DNA from 2 places in the Companilactobacillus zhachilii genome. Region 1 is predicted to be linked to the other one. Evidence: predicted binding sites of a transcription regulator. Region 1 holds the regulator's gene; the other holds the start of a gene.
What was found. The regulator LexA, encoded in region 1, represses DNA repair genes until DNA is damaged. The targets are predictions, from matches to a motif close to CNAACANNTGTTNG.
Positions count from the first base shown of each region.

Region 2: uvrC (excinuclease ABC subunit UvrC) is a predicted target of LexA. The motif match lies at 2,390-2,403, and genes of this name have one in related genera.

Region 1 is NZ_CP031933.2:1,149,756-1,155,945, forward strand. Features, by position in the region: gene serC (3-phosphoserine/phosphohydroxythreonine transaminase) at 1-312, shown strand, start outside; gene D1B17_RS05140 (phosphoglycerate dehydrogenase) at 312-1,481, shown strand; gene lexA (transcriptional repressor LexA) at 1,595-2,218, opposite strand; gene D1B17_RS05150 (DUF896 domain-containing protein) at 2,314-2,556, shown strand; gene D1B17_RS05155 (YneF family protein) at 2,619-2,840, shown strand; gene purE (5-(carboxyamino)imidazole ribonucleotide mutase) at 3,080-3,562, shown strand; gene purK (5-(carboxyamino)imidazole ribonucleotide synthase) at 3,555-4,685, shown strand; gene purC (phosphoribosylaminoimidazolesuccinocarboxamide synthase) at 4,689-5,396, shown strand; gene purS (phosphoribosylformylglycinamidine synthase subunit PurS) at 5,406-5,654, shown strand; gene purQ (phosphoribosylformylglycinamidine synthase subunit PurQ) at 5,654-6,190, shown strand, end outside.
Region 2 is NZ_CP031933.2:1,548,968-1,555,157, reverse strand. Features, by position in the region: gene D1B17_RS07050 (MgtC/SapB family protein) at 1-141, shown strand, start outside; gene D1B17_RS07045 (hypothetical protein) at 278-805, shown strand; gene D1B17_RS07040 (TMEM175 family protein) at 926-1,522, shown strand; gene D1B17_RS12620 (SPJ_0845 family protein) at 1,650-1,802, opposite strand; gene uvrC (excinuclease ABC subunit UvrC) at 2,486-4,303, shown strand; gene map (type I methionyl aminopeptidase) at 4,322-5,161, shown strand; gene D1B17_RS07025 (PTS transporter subunit IIC) at 5,239-6,190, shown strand, end outside.

The DNA of each region.
Region 1 (6,190 bases):
GATGAAATGGAACATCGTAACCGTCAAAAATCAGGTTTACTATATGATTTCTTAGATAATTCAAAATTGTTTGAAGCACCAGTTATTAAAAAAGACCGTTCGTTAACAAATGTTGTCTTTGTGACTGGTAATCCCGAAATTGATCAACAAGTGGTTAGTCAGGCGGCCGAAAGCGGACTAGTTAATATTAAAGGCCACCGTTTGGTTGGTGGTATGAGAGCTAGTTTGTACAATGCAATGCCCTATGAAGGGGTTGAACACTTGGTTGATTTTTTGAAAAATTTTGAAAAAAATTATAGGGGGAAACACTAATGTATGCAGTTAAAACTTTTAATGCCATTGCTCAGGCCGGTTTGGATACTTTCACAGAAGACTTTACCATTAATCAAACTGATGAACCGGATGCTTATTTAATCCGGTCGGTCAATCTTTTAAAAGCTGATTTTCCAGAAAGCTTAAAGACAATTGTTCGTGCTGGTGCAGGTGTTAATAATGTGCCATTAGGACGAGCAACAGAACAGGGAATTGCCGTTTTCAACACTCCTGGCAGTAATGCTAATGCTGTTAAAGAATTAGTCATTTCACTAATGATTGCGACCGCACGGAATTTATTTGCGGCACATGATTATTCTGATAGACATACTGAAGCTGATGTTTCTCAACGAACGGAAAAAGATAAAACTAAGTTTAATGGAACTGAACTAGCAGGAAAACGAATCGCTGTAATAGGTTTGGGTAATGTAGGTTCAATGGTCGCTAATGCAGCTTTAGCTTTAGGGATGAAAGTTATCGGCTATGATCCATACTTATCAGCTAACGCTGCCTGGCGCATCAATAATCGAGTTAAACGGGTGGATTCTATTAAAAAAGCTGTTAAGGGAGCTGACTTTGTAACTGTTCATGTGCCTAAGAATAATGAAACAATTAATCTCTTAACAACTAAAGAGATCTCAGAAATGAAAGACGGGGTTGTTTTATTCAATTATTCAAGGATTGGCATTGTCGATAACCAAGCTGTTATTAAGGCCATTCGTAGCCAAAAAATCAGTCATTATTGTACGGACTTTGGCGAACCGATTATTGCAGACCATCCCAATATTACTATTACACCCCATATTGGTGGCTCAACTCTAGAGGCAGAATCAAACGGGGCCATTCAAGGAGCCAATACTGTAATGGATTATTTGGAAAGTGGTGATACAACGAACTGTGTCAATTTGCCAAATATGCAAATACCATTTGAAACGGCTTATCGAGTAACCGTAATTCATCAAAATGTTCCCAATATGGTTGGACAAATCAGTACACAAATTGCGACAAGGGGTATCAATATTGAAACGATGTCTAACGCCGCAAAAGAAAAAATCGCATACACTATTATTGATGTAGACGACTTGCCAGTAGAGAATCAAAGTGCTTTAATAGCAGCGTTAGAAAAGATTAAAGAAGTTTACCGAGTACGTGTCATTAAACATAAGTAAACTTCTTAGAGGTAAAATATTTAACCGTTTTGGTTATAGAATCGAATAAAAAAAGCTAGATATTTTTTCCTGGTAAATCCAGCAAAAACATCTAGCTTTTAATGCGGCACTTATTAAAAAATTTGTGAACGATATAATCCAACAACTTTACCAAGAATTTCGACGTTGTCTAAAATAATTGGATCCATTGTATCGTTTTCTGGTTGTAGGCGGTAATGTCCGTTTTCTTGATAGAATCTCTTACATGTAGCTTCGATATCTTCAGTCATAGCGATAATAATTTCACCGTTATTAGCGAAATTTTGTTCATGAACGATTACGTGGTCGCCATCATAGATTCCCGCGTTGATCATACTTTCTCCATGAATCTCTAGCATGAATAATTCGCCAGAATCACGATTCAAGTCAGGTGGAATAGGGAAGTATCCATCAGGATTTCTTTCGGCTGTAATTGGTTGACCAGCGGCAACGGCACCAAGGATAGGGATTTGCTTTGATTTAATACCAATTGAATTTAAACCAGCACCAGTAAGCTCAATAGCTCGAGGTTTGGTTGGATCACGTTGGATAAATCCTTTTTTCTCCAGACGAGATAGGTGACCATGAACCGTTGACGTTGAAGACAAATCTACAGCTTCGCAGATTTCCCTAACAGTTGGCGGATATCCATGTTCATCTAAATAATCATAAATGCATTGTAAAATTTGTGACTGTTTAGAGCCTTCAGCTTTTGACATTAGAACACCTCATTGTTAATATCTTAAATAGATTGTATCAAAATTTGAATACAGTTTCAAACAAGTGTTCGATTGTATCGAGGGGAATTGAAATAATGAACGAACAAGACGAATTGCTCAAGAAGATTAATGAGTTAGCTCATAAGGCTAAAGCAGGTACTATTACTAAAGAAGAGGAAGATCAACAAGCACAATTACGTAAGGAATACTTGAAGAACTTCCGAGCAGCATTTAAGTCACAAATTGAGATGTTGCAAGTGTATGATAAAGAAGGAAATGAAGTCACTCCTGAAAAAGTTCGAGAAATTCAACGCAAAAAGGGATTACGTGACGATTAGACTTTCAATTAGCTAATTTTTTTTGTAATATTAATAGGTATATGGAAAGGGTGAGAACATAAATGGGTACAACAATCGTCGTTGGTGTTATAGCTTTGTTGGTTGGTTTAGTCGGCGGTTTCTTCGCTGCCAGATGGTACATGAAGAAATACTTCCAAGACAATCCACCAATCAGTGCTGATATGATCAGACAAATGATGGCACAAATGGGCCAAAAGCCTTCACAAAAGAAGCTAAATCAATTAATGAATACTATGAAGAATTCACAAAAGAATAACAAATAGTCAGGTCCAATAAGCGATATGCATATTTTTATATGTGTACCGCTTATTTTTTTATCCCAAAAAATAAATCTTTAGCTAAACACGAACTATTAATATTTTTATAATTATTAAATACAAAATGTAAACGATAAATACGAACAATAGGTAAAAATAATTGATTAAAATGCGTATTTAGCATTGAAAGTATTTTCAATCCCTGATAAACTTTGAATACCAAAGCGAGAAAGGTGGAAAAAGGAATGCACGACGTAGCAATAGTTATGGGATCAATTTCTGACTTAAAGGTGATGCAAAACACACTTGATGTTTTGACACAACTGGGAGTTAGTTTTGAAACAAAAGTGATTTCGGCGCACCGGATGCCACATGAGATGTTAGATTTTGCTAACCAAGCTCATGAAAATTATCGAGTTATCATAGCTGGAGCTGGAGGTGCAGCTCATTTACCAGGAATGATTGCCTCTTCAACTAGTCTGCCAGTAATTGGTGTACCAGTTCCTTCGAAATACTTAAAAGGTATGGACTCATTGTTATCAATTGTCCAAATGCCAGCTGGCGTACCAGTTGCAACAGTTTCCATTGGTGAAGCAGGAGCCAAGAATGCTGCCATTCTAGCAACGAAAATTTGTGCATTAACTAATCAAACATATCAAAAGAATTTATCAGATTACGTTCAAGCAATGCATGATAAATCCGTAGAAAGTGGGGCAAACCTTGGATAAGACATTATTACCAGGAGCAACTATTGGCATTATCGGTGGCGGTCAATTGGGTCAGATGATGTCATTTTCAGCCAAAGAAATGGGATATAAGGTAATCATTTTAGATCCACAGCCAAATTGCCCAGCGGCTCAAGTTTCAGATGGTCAAATCGTGGCTGACTATGATGATTTGGATAAATTGATTGAATTAGCCAAGGCTTGCGATGTATTGACTTATGAATTTGAAAATGTCGATGCCAAAGCCATCAATGAAGTAAAAAAATACACTCAAGTACCTCAAGGAACTAAGGCATTGAGTGTTACCCAAAATCGTGTATCCGAAAAAGAATTTATTGAAACTAGTGGCTTTAAAGTAGTGCCACATTTACTGATTGAAAATATTTTTGAATATCATCGTGGTGTTGAGAAACTTCAAACTCCAGTTATTTTAAAAACTATCCGTGGTGGTTATGATGGCAAAGGCCAGATTTTGATTGATGATCCAGAAAAAGTCTGCTACGCCGATATTGAAGCCTTACTCATGCAAGGTCCTTGTATGTTAGAGAAGAAAATCAATTTGAAGAAGGAAGTCTCAGTAGTTGTTTCGGCAAATAGTCGCGGTGAAACTTCGATTTTTCCAGTAATTGAAAATGTTCATCGTCACAATATTTTACATTTGAGTACTTGTCCCGCTGATATCAGTGAAGCTGTTGAACAACATATCTATCAAGTTGGAGAAGGGTTAGCTAAAAAACTTGAACTTGTTGGAACAATGTGTATTGAATTTTTCGTATCTAGTAATGACGAGGTATTTGTAAATGAAATTGCGCCACGTCCTCATAATTCAGGTCATTTAACAATTGAAGCATGTAACATCTCGCAGTTTGATGCCCATATCCGCGGTGTTTGTAATTTAGCAATGCCCAAAATTGAACTATTACAGCCAGCAGCAATGGTTAATTTACTTGGTCAACATTTAGAGAATGCTAAAGCTGAATTAGTTAAGCATCCAGAATGGCATTTCCACGATTATGGTAAAGAAGCTGTGAAGGATAACCGCAAGATGGGACATATTACAATTTTGAGTTCTGATCTACAAGCTACAAAAGAAGCTATCGAAAATAATTCAATTTGGGATGTGTAAATGATGACAGAAAATAATTTACTTTATACCGGAAAAGCCAAGAATGTTTATCAAGCTGACAATGATGACGAAGTGTTAATCGTTTATAAAGATCAAGCGACTGCTTTAAATGGTAAGAAAAAAGAAATCTTACCGGGAAAAGGTGTACTAGATTGTCAGATTTCTCAGTTAGTTTTTAATTACTTAATTGAAAATGGTATTAGAACTCATTTAGTTAAAAACCTTTCTGATCATGAACAGTTAGTTAAGAAAACTCAAGTATTTCCATTGGAAGTCGTTTTAAGAAATATTACTTCTGGTTCGCTCGTACGTAAGTTTGGTATTGAAGAAGGTCAAAGATTAACTGACCCAATCATTGAATTTTATTACAAGAGCGATGCTTTAGATGATCCAGTTATCAACGAATCACAGATTCATGCGTTAAAGATTGCTGATAAAGCTGAAATTGAATATATCAAAGAAGAAACCTTGAAAATTAACCAATTATTGATTCCATTTTTTGAAAAAGCCGATTTTGATTTAGTTGATTTTAAATTGGAATTTGGTGAATACAACAATGAAATTATTTTGGTTGATGAATTTTCGCCCGATAATTGTCGCTTATGGAATAAGTCAGACCATCATTCAATGGATAAAGATGTCTTTCGTAAGCATGAAGGCGATTTAGTTCAAACATATCAATCAGTCTTACAACGACTACAAGATAAATAGGAGAGAATTATGAAATTAGTTAAAGTTTATGTCACTCTAAAAAAATCCGTCCTTGACGCTCAAGGTGAAGCCATCAAATCAGCAATTCATTCTATGGGTTACAACCAAGTTTCTGATGTTCACATGGGTAAATATTTTGAATTGAATTTTGCGGATGACTACGCTGACTTGGAAAAAGAAGTTGACGCTATCTGTGACGATCTTTTAGCCAATCCCAACATTGAAACTTATCGTTACGAAATTACGGAGGCAGAATAATGAAGTTTGCCGTAATTAATTTTCCGGGTTCAAACTGTGATATGGACCTTTATTACGCCATTCGCGATGGAATTAAGCAACCGGTTGAACTAGTTGACTATCGAGCTACTAGTCTTGAAGGTTTTGACGGTGTTCTAATTCCGGGTGGATTCTCTTATGGCGATTATTTAAGAAGTGGGGCAATTGCTGCTCAAGCACCAATTGTGAAGGAAATAATTCGTCTGGCAAATGAGGGCAAACTTGTTTTGGGAATTTGTAATGGTTTCCAAATTTTGACGGAACTTGGTTTGTTGCCAGGAGCTTTGATTAGAAACGAAAAAAGTCGGTTTATCTGTGAGACGGTTGAGCTTGAAGTTGTAAATAATGAGACGATTTTTACTAGCGACTATCAGGCAAAAGAAACTATCAATATTCCAGTTGCCCACGGTGAAGGTCGTTATTACTGTGATGAAGCTACTTTGAAAGACCTACAAGCTAATGGACAAATTGCCTTTAAATACTTGGATAACATCAACGGTAGCGTGGACCACATTGCC
Region 2 (6,190 bases), 400 kb from region 1:
AGCGTGACACGACGTAATGATGAGAAAGTTTACACCAATGTCTATTCAATTGACTTTGGCAAAAGTTTAGATTACGTTGATATTGTTGAAGGATTGTCAATGAATGATAATATTATTAAAGTGGAAACAATTAATGTTTAAAAAAATATTCCTAAATTAACGTTTAGGAGTATTTTTTATTGGTTATTTGATATGGGAATATTTAAATAATTAAGTGGTCTAAACAGATTGTAATTAGTTTAGACCTTTGGTATCTTTGGAATATTGGGGGAATTAAATGATAAGAAATTTACCGACCAGATTCTTGATCGTGTTTTTATGTACGCTTATTTTGGCAACAGTATACTTGGTTCTTCCGAAGGGGAAAATTGCTGGAAGTATTCAGGAAACAAAAATTAGTCTAATGGATAAGTCCAAGCAAAAAACAGTTTCCGAATTTGATAAAGAACGTAAGCAATATGCCTATGTGTCATTTGATAATTTGTACTCAAATACAAGCTTGTATTATGGTACGAAGATTTATCAACGCGGACATATTAAAGATTTAGATATGGAACATAAATACTTATTAGTTGCATTGGATGGGAACGATGCTTCGAGAACGATTAAGTTGAAATACAACCTATCAAATTTTGAAAAAGGTAATGCAAGTGTCCAAGAGAACGATCCAATCAAGTTTTATGGACGAGTTTTGGCAACCGACAGTTACCTCAATGACAAGGGTAGGGATGTTAATCTACCGGTTATTGCAGCCGACTTTATTCAAACTAAAGTTAACTTTAGTGGTGACTATGGAACGGTTTGATACAACAGTATTTATTTTGAAAAATTGATTCGATTTATGTTAAAAATAATTACCATAATAGAAAAGCCTCGATTCTGATTTATTGCTATAATTTTCCTGCTCTAGAGGGAGGGAATTATTTTGAATAAGTCAAGAGTTGAGGCTTTTACTGATGCTATTATTGCAATTGTTTTAACTATTATGATTTTAGAGTTTAAGACACCGGAGTCTGCTAAATTGTCTGCGATTATTTCACAGATACCATATATGATTTCGTATGCGGTCGGTTGGTTATTTATCGGGATTGCTTGGTACAATCATCATTATATGTTTAGTAAGGCAAAGGTTATTACAAGGAAAGTTTTCTGGACAAATAACTTTTGGATGTTTACGACGTCATTTATTCCGGTAGCCACTGCTTGGGTAGGACGTGATTTGAATGCTCAAGGTCCAGAAATATTTTATACAATCGTGTATGCCTTATGGTCATTTGCTTATGTAATCTTAACCTATACGATTGCTAGAGAAAATGAGTTGGCGGGTTATCCTAAAGTGGCAAAGAGTATTCGTGATATGAAAATTTATCGTGCCTTAACTAGTTGGAAATTCATGGGTGCGGAAATAATTGTTTGGACGCTAGTCTTAATTTACATGCCAGCACTACAGATGTTGTTAGTTTCTTTTCAAGTTTTAGCAGTTGGTGGCAATGTTAATTCTGACAGTGATAAACTTTTTTAACCAGACAAAAAAGACCTAAGACAAACGTCCTAGGTCTTTTCCTTTATCAAAAGGGTTCTTGTTAAAGAAATAGTAAAAATAAATGGCATTCCTTCACTTACTAGAAGTGACATTAAACAAGAGAAGTTTATTTTTTATCTTTAAGATTCTTTTGATCTTTCGAAGATTTCTTATCTGCAGAATCTACGCGTTTTACGTTTTCTTTTACATCATCGGGAAGAGAGGCAAACTTATCAAATAAACTGCCAAAATCACTTTCACGTTTCACTGTTAGGCCCATCGGTATCAGCCCCTTTCAAGTTTCTTTATAATTAACTATATTATAAGACCTTCAAGAATAAATAACAATTATTTGTCTTGCTTTTTTTGTGGGGGTAGTTAAATATGCCGCCTCCAAGAGCAAGAAAATTTTGGTCGCTATGGGGACCGACTGGAGCGCAAGGTCTCCAGTCTCGATTTTGAACCTCGCACAAACCGCGAGTTTCAAAAATCGTCCCGTGGTGTAGACGCTAAAGCGCCAACGCCACCTGCACAGCGACCAAAATTTCTTGCTCTTTCCGGCTAGTTTATTGTTAGTTTTTGAATTAATAATGAATAATTTTAGTATTATTATGCTATTTATGACTAGAGTCATGAGAATTGGAGTATGTTTCAATTTTTAAGATAATTTGAAATCTATAGTAAAAAAATTAACTGGCACCTATCGGGAATACTTTAGTATGCTATCTCACAGCAACTTAAGTTTTTTACTTCTTCGAGTTAGTACGTTCGCTACTTTGTAAGATATCCAGAAAAATTGAATGGATTAGACAAAATGTTAGAACAGAGGCTTGTGTGAGAGGAAAATTATTATAAAAATTGTATAATAGAACATATGGTTGCATTTTTGTTGACAATTAAATTGTTTAAATTAATATTACAAGAGGTTGAAGTTTTCTAAAAACGCGTTGAGGAGGGATATTGTTGGCAACTGAATATTTGGAACATAAATTAAGTCTTCTACCACCACGTCCAGGTTGCTATCTGATGAAGGATATTAATTCGAAGATTATCTACGTTGGTAAGGCTAAGAATTTGAAAAATCGGGTACGTTCGTATTTCAAAAGTTCGCATGAGGGAAAGACGGCTCGGTTAGTTTCTGAAATTCGTGATTTTGAAACAATTATCACTTCTAATGATAAGGAAGCTTTTTTGCTCGAAATTACGTTGATCCAAAAGCACCAGCCATATTACAACATTAAGTTGAAGCGTGGTACGGGCTATCCATATATTAAGATTACTAACGAAAGTGATCCAAAGATGGAAATTACTGGTTTGATCAAAAAAGATGGGGCCTACTATTTTGGACCTTATCCCAATGTTTGGGCTGCATCTAATACGTTGAACTTTTTGCAAAAGGTTTATCCTTTGCGTCGATGTCAAGGTCATTTGGGTCGTCCTTGTTTGTACTATCATATGGGGCAGTGTTTGGGTGCGTGCTTTCAAACGGTTCCTAAGGAGAAATATGATGCTCAAATTGAAAAAATCAAGAAGTTTTTAGGCGGAAATGTTGGTGAAATAAAGCGCCAATTGGAAAACCGGATGGAAAAAGCTTCTGATAAGATGGAATTTGAACGTGCCGCTGAATTGCGAGATCAAATTAAATATATTGAAACAACGGTTGAAAAACAAAAGATTATTTCAAATGACAGTACACCGCGTGATATTTTTAATTATTACGTTGAAAAGGGTTGGATATCAATACAGATCTTCTTTATTCGTCAAGCACGTTTGATGAAACGGGAAAAGAAAGTTTTCGCATGTATCAATACTCCTGAGGAAGAGTTATCGACCTTTATCTTACAATTTTACAATCGTCGCAACCAAGTCTTGCCAAAGGAAATTTTAGTACCCGACAATTTGGATAAAGATACATTATCACAAGTATTGAATATCCCATTTAGAACGCCGCAACGTGGTCAAAAGCGAGATCTAATGGATATGGCGGCTGAAAATTCTAAGTTGGTTCTACAAGAAAAGTTCCGTTTGATGGAATTAGATAATCGCCAGACTTATGGTGCCCAACAACAAATTTTTGAGGCGCTCAACTTGCCTTATGGACATATTATTGAATCATTTGACCACTCGCATATTCAAGGAACGAATCCAGTTTCTGCGATGGTTATGTTTAAGGATGGTCGTCCTGAAAAGAGTGGTTATCGAAAATACAAAATTAAAGGTGAAGTCGAACATCAATCAGGTGCGGATGAAGCTGCCAATACTAGAGAAGTGATTTATCGGCGATATTCAAGATTAATTAAGGAAAATGACTCTTTACCAGATTTAATCTTGATGGATGGTGGTATCATTGAATTACGTGCTGTTATGGATGTCTTGCAAAATGAATTAGGAATTAATATTCCAGTAGCTGGGATGGTCAAAGATGATCATCATAATACCTCGCATTTGATTTTTGGTGAGGATGGTCAAGATGTATCGTTGGATCGGAAGAGTCAGGGCTTTTATTTGTTACAGAGAATTCAAGATGAAGTTCACCGCTTTGCCATTACTTTCCAACGTAAAACTCGTAGCAAGAATGCCTTATCATCGCGTTTAGATAACATTCAAGGTGTTGGTCCTAAAACAAGAACGAAATTGTTAAAGAAATTTGGTTCGGTTAAGAAGATGAAAGAGGCCACAATTGATCAATTGACTGAATTGGGAATTCCTAAAACTACTGCACAGACAATAAAAATTACTTTAGCAAGTACCGATTTTCATAAAAAATATCATAAAGGATAATTGGGGGAAATTTATTATATGATTACATTAAAATCAGAACGAGAAATTGAAGGAATGCGTGAATCTGGTAAAATTTTGGCAGGAGTCCACTTGGGCTTGCGCGATATGATTAAACCAGGTATTTCCGCTTATTCAATTGAAGAGTTTGCTAATGACTACATTGTTAGTCACGGAGCAACTCCTTCTGAAAAAGGTTTTGAGGGTTACAAATATGCCACATGTGTTGATGTTAACGATGAAGTTGCTCATGGTACTCCTCGTAAGGACTTGATTTTGCAAGAAGGTGACATTGTTAAAGTTGATATGACCGTAAATTACAAGGGCTATGAAAGTGATTCTTGCTGGAGTTATGCGGTAGGTTCAGTTACTCAAGAAACTTCTGATTTGATGGAAGTAACTAAGAAGTCACTTTACTTAGGAATTGCCCAAAGTGTTGAGGGTAATCGTTTAGGTGATATCGGTTATGCAATTCAACACTTTACTGAAGATGAACATGGCTACGGTGATGTTCGTGATCTTTGTGGACATGGAATTGGACCTACAATGCATGAAGAGCCAGATGTATTGCACTACGGTGAACCTGGCAAGGGCTTGCGTTTGAAGAATGGGATGACGATTACAATTGAACCAATGATTAACGAAGGTACTTGGGAGATTGTTGACCGTTCACTCAAGGACCCTAATGATGACTGGATTTATTATGCCAGTGCCGATGGTTCATGGTCAGCTCAATATGAACATACTTTAGCTATAACAGCTGATGGTCCTAAGATTTTGACATCACAAGATGCTGCTGAAGATGCTAAATATATGAAGTGGGCTCAAGATTATCTTAAAGAACACAATCAAAATAAATAATGACATATTGTAAAATATAAATATTAAAAGGCTAAGGAAGATATTTTCTTAGTCTTTTGTTCTGGGGGGAACGTATTTTGCTAAATATTTTAAATTATGCTAATGGACTCGTGATTGTCTGTCTAATTTTGGTAGCTCTGATGATTTATGGAAAACTAAAAGTTACTAAAATGGTAGAAAGCGTTGTTAAATTTCTTATTGCGATTATGGCAACAACGTCACTAGTTGTTTTATTAATGCAGACGTATAATCCTGATATCGAGCAATTGATACAACAAACCACTAAGTCATTGAATATCATTGACTTGGGATGGACGCCGGCAGCAATTATTACTTGGAGTTCGGCTTATAACTTGTTGATTTTGCTAGTAATGATAATAGTGAACTTGATTTTGCTCCGTTATCACTGGACCCAAACCTTAGATGTTGATGTTTTTGATATATGGCATCTGTCATTTGTCGGATTATTAGCAGTTTATATGGGAGCTAATTTCTTCGTTAGTTTAATTTTTGTCATTGCTTTGGGAATTTTAAAGTTCATTAATTCCGATTTAATGAAGCCGACGTTTAATGATCTGATGAATAGTGATGGTAGTCCCATGACATCAACTCACATGAATTATTTAATGAATCCGATTGTAATGGTACTAAATGATCTTTGTACATTGTTGGTACCTAAGATTGATAACGTAAACCTCAATTCAGCTAAATTTAACAAAGCAGTTGGATTCTGGAGTTCAAAATTTGCTACAGGATTCTTTGTGGGAGTTTTGATTGGCTTATTTGGTCAAATTCCGGTCAAAGATATTTTTACTTTAGGATTACTCTTAGGAGCATTCGTAGAATTGTTCAATGTCGTTGGTTCTTGGCTGACATCAGCATTAGATCCAATCATTCAAGTTATTACTAATAAACTTAACCAATTAGTGGGAACAGACATCCACTTTATCGGTTTGGATTGGGCTTTTCTGTCCAGTCGTCCCGAAGTTTGGTCTGTGGCTAATATTTTGGCCCCTTGTTTAATTATTG